DNA from 4 places in the Burkholderia cepacia complex sp. TUM26381 genome. Region 1 is predicted to be linked to each of the others. Evidence: predicted binding sites of a transcription regulator. Region 1 holds the regulator's gene; each other region holds the start of a gene.
The links. The regulator FliA, encoded in region 1, starts transcription of late flagellar genes. The targets are predictions, from matches to a motif close to CTAAAGTTTNNNNNNNNNNNGCCGNTA.

Region 1 (2,197 bases):
ATCGACTTGTACAGCGCGACTTCTTCCTCGTTGGTCGGCTTCGCGATCACCGAACGGTCCTTCTCGGCCTTCGAGCCGAGGATCAGCAGCAGCGTTGCGTCGCCGCCGTCGTCCAGGATCATGTTCGCGAATTCGCCGTTCGGCCATTCGAAGATGCGGTGCGAGAACTCCCAGTATTCGTCGAGCGATTCGCCCTTGAACGCGAACACCGGCGTGCCGGCTTCGACGATCGCGGCCGCAGCGTGATCCTGCGTCGAGAAGATGTTGCACGACGCCCAGCGGACGTCCGCGCCGAGCGCCTTCAGCGTCTCGATCAGCACGCCCGTCTGGATCGTCATGTGCAGCGAACCGGCAATGCGCGCGCCCTTCAGCGGCTGCTCTGCCTTGTATTCGTCGCGGATCTGCACGAGGCCCGGCATTTCGGTCTCGGCGATGTTGAGTTCCTTGCGGCCCCAGCCGGCCAGCGCCATGTCGGCGACGACGTAATCGTGGGAAGCCTTGGAATCGATAATGGCGTTCATCACGCCCTCCTTTCTAAAAAGTTTCTAGATTGGTGACGTGAGCGCCGTTCAGGAAGCGGGGCCGGCGCGACATCGCCGCACGGCTGCTTGGTGAAGCCTTCCGAGCCTGGCGGACACAGATGTCCGTCGCAACGCTCCTCGGAAAACGGAGGGGATTGTAGCAAATCGGCGCGCGGAATGCGCAAGCACCGCGCAACCCTGGCACGAGCGCGCGGCGTCGGCGCGCGCGGCCGTCAGCAAAGGGTCAGGATTCCGCGCCGACCCACGCCTGTTCGCGCAGCCGCGCACGCAGGCGCGCGACGGCCTGGCTGTGCAGCTGGCACACGCGCGACTCGCTCACTTCGAGCACCGCGCCGATCTCGCGCAGATTCAGACCCCGTTCGTAGTACAGCGACATCAGCAGCTTCTCGCGCTCCGGCAGCCGCTCGATCGCCTCGACGAGGGCCTCGCGCAGGTGCTCGTCGAGCAGCGCCGACAGCGGATCGGCGTGATCGACACGATAACGGTCGAGGAACGGCTCGTCGTCGGCCGCGCGGTCGAAATCCTCGTAGTAGATGAGCTGGCTACCGTGCAGGTCCTGCAGCATCCCCTGGTATTCGTCGAGCGGCATGTTCAGGTGTTCCGCGATCTCGGTCTCGCTCGCCGAGCGGCCGAGATGCTGCTCGACCTGGTGCACCGCGTGCTCGACCTCGCGCGACGTCTTGCGCAGGCTGCGCGGCAGCCAGTCGTTGCTGCGCAGCTCGTCGAGCATCGCGCCGCGGATGCGCTGCGTCGCGTAGGTCTCGAACTGCGCGCCCTGGTCTTCCTTGTAGCGGCCGGCCGCGTCCATCAGGCCGATCATGCCAGCCTGGATCAGGTCGTCGAGATCGACGCTCGCCGGCATCTTCGCGACGAGCTGCAGCCCGAGGCGGCGCACGAGCGGCGCGTATTGCGCGAGCACGTCGGCCTGGGACATCTTTCCTTGAGCGTTGTACATCATGGCTCTCTCCTTAGGCGCTCACGCGGCGTGTGCCGCGCCCGCCTCATACGACGGCTTGCCACCCGCGTGGACGGCGCGACCCGCACCCGAACGCGGGCGCATCGGCCAGTACAGCAGGTCCGCGGCAATCTGCCGGTAGTCGCGCGCGGCGGCCGACGACGGGAACGCATCGACCACCGCATGCGTCAGTTCGCGCGCATGCTCGACGAGCGGATCGGCGCTCACGCAACCCGCGTCGGCGATCGACACGGTCAGGTAGCGGCTCGCGACGCCCGCGAGGTTGTCGAAGGCGGTCTTCGCGTCCGCATGGCTGCCGACGTGATTGGTCAGCACGCGGAACTGCGCGAACGCATGCGCGAAATGCAGCCGCTTCATGCACGCGTACGCCTCGGTGATCGCCTGCGCGGCGACCCGCGTGACGACCAGCACGTCGTGCGCTTCGCGGGCGAGCGCCGAGAACGAACCGTCGGCGCCGAGCTGCGCGTCGACGAGGACGATATCGGCCGGGCCGTCGATGAAATCGCTCAGCTGCGCGTCGCTGTAGCCGGCCCGCGCGAGCCGCGCGGCGGCGCACAGGCCGAAGCCGGCCGCCACCCGCGTGCGTTCGCCGTCGCGCAGCCATGCGCCGGCCAGCGTCGCGCTGGCCGAGTGCACGTCGGCACGTTCGTCGACGACGAGCACGTCCTTGCCGAGCGAT
Region 2 (2,197 bases), 350 kb from region 1:
GGCTCGGCCAAACGGCGCTCATCACTCCTTGCCCTGCGAGCGATTTCGGGCATTCGCATGTGCGCTCCATCTGCAAACAGACCCGACCCATCGTTGCGAATCCGGGCGCGGCACGCCGGTGCCGCCCGCGGGAACGGTGCGCGCCGCGTGCGGCAACGGGCCCGGGCGCGTCGCGCCCGTCTCCCCGGAAAACGGCCCTACCCGCGCGCGCGGTAGAGATCGGTCAATACCTTGGTCGAACGCCGTGCCTCGAACAGCGCGGACAGCCGCGCGACGTCCGGGCTCGCGAGATCGCGGATCGCGGCGTCGTCGGCCAGGATGCGGCGGATCAGGTCGAGCTTGCGGCCGAGATCCGATTCGTCGAGTGCGACGCCCGGATCGGCCTCCTTGAGCCCGTCGACGAGCTGCATGAATTCGGCCTGCAACCCCGGCAACGCGCTCCAGTCCGCGCCGCGCGCGGCGCACAGCATGCGGCCCGACACGGCGGCGAGCGCCTCGTAACGTGCGAAGTATTCGGCCTTGCGATTCATCGTGACGCTTCCACTGCCTGTTGCGCGGCCATCCGCGCGACTTCCGGGGCGATGCCCGTCCATGCTTCCTCGAGCGTGGCGAGCAGCCCGTCGACCTCGACCAGCATCGCGTCGCTCGCCTGCGCGTTCGCTTCCAGCAGACGCCGGCCGATATACGCATACAGCGCATCGAGCCGGTCCGCGATCTCGCCGCCCGCGTCGCGGTTCAGCGATGCCTGCAGCCCGCTCTCGACGATCCGGATCGCCTTGCCGATCGCTTCGCCGCGCCCGGACACGTTGTCCTGCTGCAAATGCATGCGGGCCAGCGCAATCGCCTGCCGCGCGCCCTGGTACAGCATCGCGATCAGCCGGTGCGGGGAGGCGCCCATCACCCCCGTCTCGACGCCGACACGCGCGTATGCATTGGCTCCAGCGTGTCCTGGGGAAAACATGCGCATCTCCTTGTTATGCCTTGGCTATACGGGAGCCGCCGCCGTGCATCGCACGACGCGGCCTTCACACCGGAGTTATCGGAAGGGAATTGAAAAGCTTTAGGTGCGCGGCGCGTGCCGCCGGGCAAGCGATACCGGCCTGCCGCCCCTGTCCGGGAGGCGGTCGGCCGCCCCTATGAACCGTCGCCGGATTCCCGTCGCCGGATAGCCTTCCCCGGATGCCCGTCGCGTCACACCGACATCTGCATGATGTCGTTGTAAGCGCTCACTAGCTTGTTGCGGACCTGAAGCCCGAACTGGAAGCCGATGTTGGCTTTCTGCATGTCGACCATCACGTCGTTCAGCGACACGTTCGGCGCGCCGACTTCGAACGCCTTCGCCTCGCCGAGCGCGTGCTGCTGGTCGCCGCTGATCTTGTCGAGCGACGCCTTCATCGCGCTCGCGAACGTGCCGGCCGTCGCCGCGCCCGAACCGGCAAGCGCTGCCGTCGGGCTCGTGACGCCGCCGGACGCCTGCGCGGCCATCGACTGCATCTGTTGCAACACCGAACCGATTCCGCTGACGTTCGCAGTCATGCTGTCCCCAGACTTAGAGAAGAGACCCGGACGGGCCGGGCGATCCGCCGGCGCCGCACCACGCGCACCATGCCGGATCGCGAAAAAGGATAGCAGCGCGCCGCGCGTCAAAGCCGAGAAAGTACGGGGGAAACCCCGCTCTTTTCGGTCGATCGGAGTACGGCCCGAATCACGATAATCGCATCGTGTCATTGTCCGCCCGCTCGTCCGAGCGAGCTCAGTCGTCCCGCTCCGGAGAAACTCGACGCATGGATTCGCAGGCCAACTCGCTGATCAACCCAGACGCCCGCGCGGGCCTCGCCAGCCCGGCGCCCGGCGCCGCCGCGGCCGCCGCGTTGCCGGGCGCGGGTGGCGCAGGCGCAGACTTCGGGCTGGGCGGCTTCGCGGAACGCATTCCCGGCATCTCGCGGATGAAGGGCAACCCGAAGCTGCCGTTCGTGATCGCCGTCGCGCTCGCGATCGCCGCGATCACCGCCCTCGTGCTGTGGAGCCGGGCGCCCGACTACCGCGTGCTGTACAGCAACCTGTCGGACCGCGACGGCGGCGCGATCATTGCCGCGCTCCAGCAGGCAAACGTTCCCTACAAGTTCGCCGATGCCGGCGGCGCGATCCTCGTGCCGTCGAACCAGGTGCATGAAACGCGCCTGAAGCTCGCCGCGAT
Region 3 (2,197 bases), 390 kb from region 1:
GCGGCCCAGCCCGCGACGCCGCCCGGCCAGCAGGATCCCGAGACGATCCGCCGCGCGGCCCTCGCATTCCTGCAGCAGCAGATCGCCGGCCTGCCCGGCAAGACCACCGCGACGGTCACGACCGCGTTTCCGCGCGGGCTCGTCGCGTGCACGACACTCGAGCCGTTCCTGCCGACCGGCGCGCGCCTGTGGGGCCGCACGACGGTCGGCGTGCGCTGCGCGGGCGAGCGGCCGTGGACCGTCTACCTGCAGGCGAAGGTCACCGTGCAGGCCACCTACTACGTCGCCGCGCGCCAGATCGCGCCCGGCGAGCCGCTCTCCGCGGCCGACCTGGTTGCCCGCGACGGCGACCTGACGGTCATGCCGCTCGCGGTGATCACCGATCCGGCGCAGGCGATCGGCTCGACCGCGCTCGCGCGCATCTCGGCCGGGCTGCCGCTGCGGCAGGACATGCTGAAGAGCGCGGCGTCGGTCTCGGCCGGCCAGACGGTGCGGGTCGTCGCGGCCGGGCCCGGTTTCACGATTTCAGCCGAGGGCAGCGTGCTCGCGAATGCGGCGCCGGGCCAGTCGGTAAGGGTGCGGATGGCGGCGGGCCAGATCGTCACGGCGATCGTCAAGGACGCCGGAACCGTGGAAATTCCGTTGTAGGGACGGATCACGCCGCAAGAATGTAAAGAATTGTTTATTCGGAGCATTTCGGGCTCGCGATGCTAAAGTTCGGGCCGACCCGGCCGTTATCTGGGTCAAACCGTACAGGAAACCCATCGTGAAGATCGATTCCACTCCGAACCCGAGCCCCCTTGCGCCGACCGGCAACGGCGCGACCCGTGCGCAATCCGGCACGGCCCAGTCGTCCGCACCGGCGGCCGACGCAGGATCGACCGGCGGCGACACGACCGTGAACCTGTCGGGTCTGTCCGGCCAGCTGCGTTCGATATCCGCGTCGGGCAACGCCGATATCGACACGGGCCTGGTCCAGTCGATCAAGGATGCGCTGAACAACGGCACGCTGACGATCGACGCGAACAAGATTGCCGACGGCGTATTGAACACCGCCCGCGAGCTGCTGCAGCAACAGCGCCCGCAGGGTAACTAAGCCGGCCTCGCGGCCGGTTCCACCGGTTTGCCGGCGCGCGCCACCGCGTGCACCGGCGCGACGAGCATGACGCGATGAGAGAAGAGCTGCTGGCCACGGTCAACGACGAACATGCGACGATCGAAGCGTTCGCGTCCCTGCTCGTCTACGAGGAAAAGGCGCTGACGACGGCCGAGCCGCTCGAGATGCTGCCCGGGATCGTCGAAAAGAAGAGCGAACTGATCGATCGGCTCGCGCAGCTCGAACGCACGCGCGACACGCAGCTCTCCGCGCTCGGTTTTCCGGCCGGCAAGAAAGGCATGGACCAGGCTGCCGAGCGCGATGCGCGCCTCGCCGGCCGCTGGCAACTGCTGCAACAGGCCGCCGAACGCGCGCGCCAGGCCAACGCGAACAACGGGATGCTGATCCGGATCCGGATGGACTACAACGAGCGCGCGCTCGCGGTACTGCGCTCGGCGCCCGCACCGGCCGGCGTCTACGGTCCGGACGGGCGCGTCTCGGCGCTGACGCGCTGACCGGCCGGCTCCGCCGCCACCGCACCAACCGCCTCCCGCCGCCGTTCGCGGCATTTCAGGTTTCGACAGACCGGGCCCGAGCCCGGCACTCACGGTCCCTTCCGATACACGGCCGCGCAGCCGCGCCGCCGTCCCGTCACAACAATCAGAAGAGGGCCGCATGTCTTGTTTCCGCATTCCGTTGTCATCCCGTGTCGTTGCCGTTTCCGCCGTCGCGGCGCTCGGCGCCGCACTGACGCTCCCCGCCGCCCATGCCGCCGGCTCCGCGCCGCTGCCCACGCCGACGGGCAACATGTCGTTGTCGCCGGCCGGCCCCGACGTCGCGCCGCCGGCCGCTTCGCGCGCGCCTGGCGCGTCACTGCGCGCAGCGCGACGCGGGTCCGACACCTACACGTACCTGCGCTGCTGGTACCGGATCGACGCGGATCCGCTGAAGCCCGCCGCGACCTACGAATGGGCGCGCGACCCCGCCGGCGGCGACTGGTATCGCGTGCCCGGCTACTGGTGGGCCGACGGCGTCACGCAGTGGAAGAACATGTTCTACAGCACGACGTCGCAGGACACGCTCGCCGACGTGTGCCGCAAG
Region 4 (2,197 bases), on a different replicon from region 1:
CCGTTTCCTTGCGTATCCGTTACGCCGCCTTGGGCGACTTGGTCGCGCGGACGGCATCGTCGAGTTCCTTGAAGCTCGGGCGATCGGCGGTGAACAGCACCTTGCGGCCGAACTCCACCGCCACCGCCGGCGCGTAGCCGCTCATCGACGCGAGCAGCACGGCCTTCACGCACTGGAACGGCTTGGCCGCGGCGCGGCCCTTCGCGTTGAGCAGATCCGCGAGCGGGCCGACGAAACCATACGCGAGCAGGATGCCGAGGAACGTGCCGACGAGCGCGCCGGCGATCATCTTGCCGAGCACGGCGGGCGGCGCGCCGACCGAGCCCATCGTGTGCACGACGCCCATCACCGCGGCGACGATGCCGAACGCCGGCAGGCCGTCCGCCATCTTCTGGATCGCATTGGCCGCGACCGACGCTTCCGCGTGATGCGTATGCAGTTCCTCGTCCATCAGGTCCTGCATCTCCAGCACGTTCACGTTGCCGCTCGACATCATCCGCAGGTAATCGACGATGAAGTCGAGCAGGTGATGGTCTTCGAGCACATGCGAATACTTCTGGAACAGCGGGCTTTGCTCGGGCGCATCGACGTCGGCCTCGAGCGCCATCATGCCGTCCTTGCGTGCCTTCTGCAGCAGCTCGTACAGCAGTGCGATCAGTTCGACGTACTGCTGCTTCGTGTAGCCGCCGCCCTTGAAGCAGGTCGGCAGGGTCTTGATGGTTTTCTTCAGCGTCGTGACCGGATTGCTGACGACGAACGCGCCCAGCGCGGCGCCGAAAATGCACAGCAGCTCGAACGGTTGCAGCAAGGCCGGCAAATGGCCGCCGACGCCGACGAAACTGCCGATCACCGACCCGATCACGACGATCCATCCGATGGCTACAAACATGATTACCTCGTCCGCGACTTGCGCTGATGCACGTGTTGTCGAAAAGCGAGCGGGATGTCCGGCCATCTCGCTCGATGCCCGCGACGGCGCCGGATCGTTGCGTGTCGAATGCGATCCGGGCGGTCGTCCCGATGCGTCGCAGCGCGATGCCAGTCGGCGGGTGTTGATGCAATAACGGCGATCGTCCGGACGACTGAACCCGTGATTCCACGTATCCCGCGCGATTCGCGCCCGGCACACGTTTGCGGGCGCCGAGGTGCGCGATTTTCTTGATCGAGGTCAAAAAGTGCGCAGCGATCGCGCGAACGGCCGTATCGATGCGACCCTGAAACAGGGCGGCAAATGACGTATCCCTTCCCGGGAGAAGGTTCATCGCGGGATTCCGGCGAGCGCGGCGTGCGACGCGCATCGTCGGCCGAGCGGCGCGGTCCGCGTGCCGGCAGGGTTTTCATCAGGACATCCGGGGCGCCGCACGATCCATCATGGAGCAGGCACTGTCGCAGCCAACCGCAGGAGGGCGCACCGTGACTTCCGATCCCACTCCCTCGACCGCCTTCGTGTTTGCCGGCGGCGGCAGTCTTGGCGCGATCGAGGTCGGCATGCTCCGCGAGCTGGTCGCGAGCGGCGAACGGCCCGATTGCGTCGTCGGCGCGTCGGCGGGGGCGATCAATGCCGCGTATTTCGCCGGCCGGCCGGACGCGGACGGCGTCGCGATGCTCGCCGCGCTGTGGTGCCGAATCCGCCGCCAGGACGTCATGCCGTTCTCGATGCGCAGCGTCGTCGCGATGCTGCTGCGCAACCGGCCGCATCTGGTCGAGGCCGACGCGCTGCGCCTGTTGCTGGAAAGGAACCTGCCATACCGGCGGATCGAGCAGGCCGCGTTGCCGCTTCACATCGTCGCGACCGACGTGCTGAACGGCCGCGAAGTCGTGCTGTCCGCCGGCTCGGTCGTGGATGCCGTGCAGGCCAGCGCGGCGATTCCCGGTGTGTTTCCGTCGGTCTGCATCGACGGCGTGGAACTCGTCGACGGCGGCGTCGCGAACAACACGCCGATCTCCGTTGCAATCGCGCTTGGCGTCAAGCGGATCGTCGTGCTGCCGGCCGGGTTCGCCTGTGCGTTGCGCGTCCCGCCGCGCAGCGCGATCGCGCATGCGACGCACGCGCTGACACTCGTGATCGCGCGGCAACTGGTGCGCGATCTGGAGCTGTACGCGGCACGCGCGCACATCCATGTCGTGCCGCCGCTCTGTCCGCTCGACGTGTCGTCATACGATTACTCGAAGTGTGCGCAACTGATCGACGCGGCCG

Region 2: the regulator FliA is predicted to act here: its motif matches at 1,038-1,064, upstream of fliS (flagellar export chaperone FliS).
Region 3: the regulator FliA is predicted to act here: its motif matches at 711-737, upstream of flgM (flagellar biosynthesis anti-sigma factor FlgM).
Region 4: the regulator FliA is predicted to act here: its motif matches at 1,062-1,088, upstream of motA (flagellar motor stator protein MotA).

What each region holds. Positions count from the first base shown of each region.
Region 1 is NZ_CM172006.1:233,833-236,029, reverse strand. Features, by position in the region: gene ahcY (adenosylhomocysteinase) at 1-521, opposite strand, end outside; S-adenosyl-L-homocysteine riboswitch at 554-667, opposite strand; gene ACWMMN_RS01090 (RNA polymerase sigma factor FliA) at 766-1,500, opposite strand; gene ACWMMN_RS01085 (nucleotide-binding protein) at 1,519-2,197, opposite strand, start outside.
Region 2 is NZ_CM172006.1:3,459,023-3,461,219, forward strand. Features, by position in the region: gene ACWMMN_RS16245 (flagellar protein FliT) at 198-530, opposite strand; gene fliS (flagellar export chaperone FliS) at 527-961, opposite strand; gene fliE (flagellar hook-basal body complex protein FliE) at 1,192-1,536, opposite strand; gene fliF (flagellar basal-body MS-ring/collar protein FliF) at 1,785-2,197, shown strand, end outside.
Region 3 is NZ_CM172006.1:3,420,142-3,422,338, forward strand. Features, by position in the region: gene flgA (flagellar basal body P-ring formation chaperone FlgA) at 1-648, shown strand, start outside; gene flgM (flagellar biosynthesis anti-sigma factor FlgM) at 767-1,096, shown strand; gene ACWMMN_RS16070 (flagella synthesis protein FlgN) at 1,171-1,611, shown strand; gene ACWMMN_RS16075 (SGNH/GDSL hydrolase family protein) at 1,772-2,197, shown strand, end outside.
Region 4 is NZ_CM172007.1:3,030,460-3,032,656, reverse strand. Features, by position in the region: gene motA (flagellar motor stator protein MotA) at 20-889, opposite strand; gene ACWMMN_RS30350 (patatin-like phospholipase family protein) at 1,372-2,197, shown strand, end outside.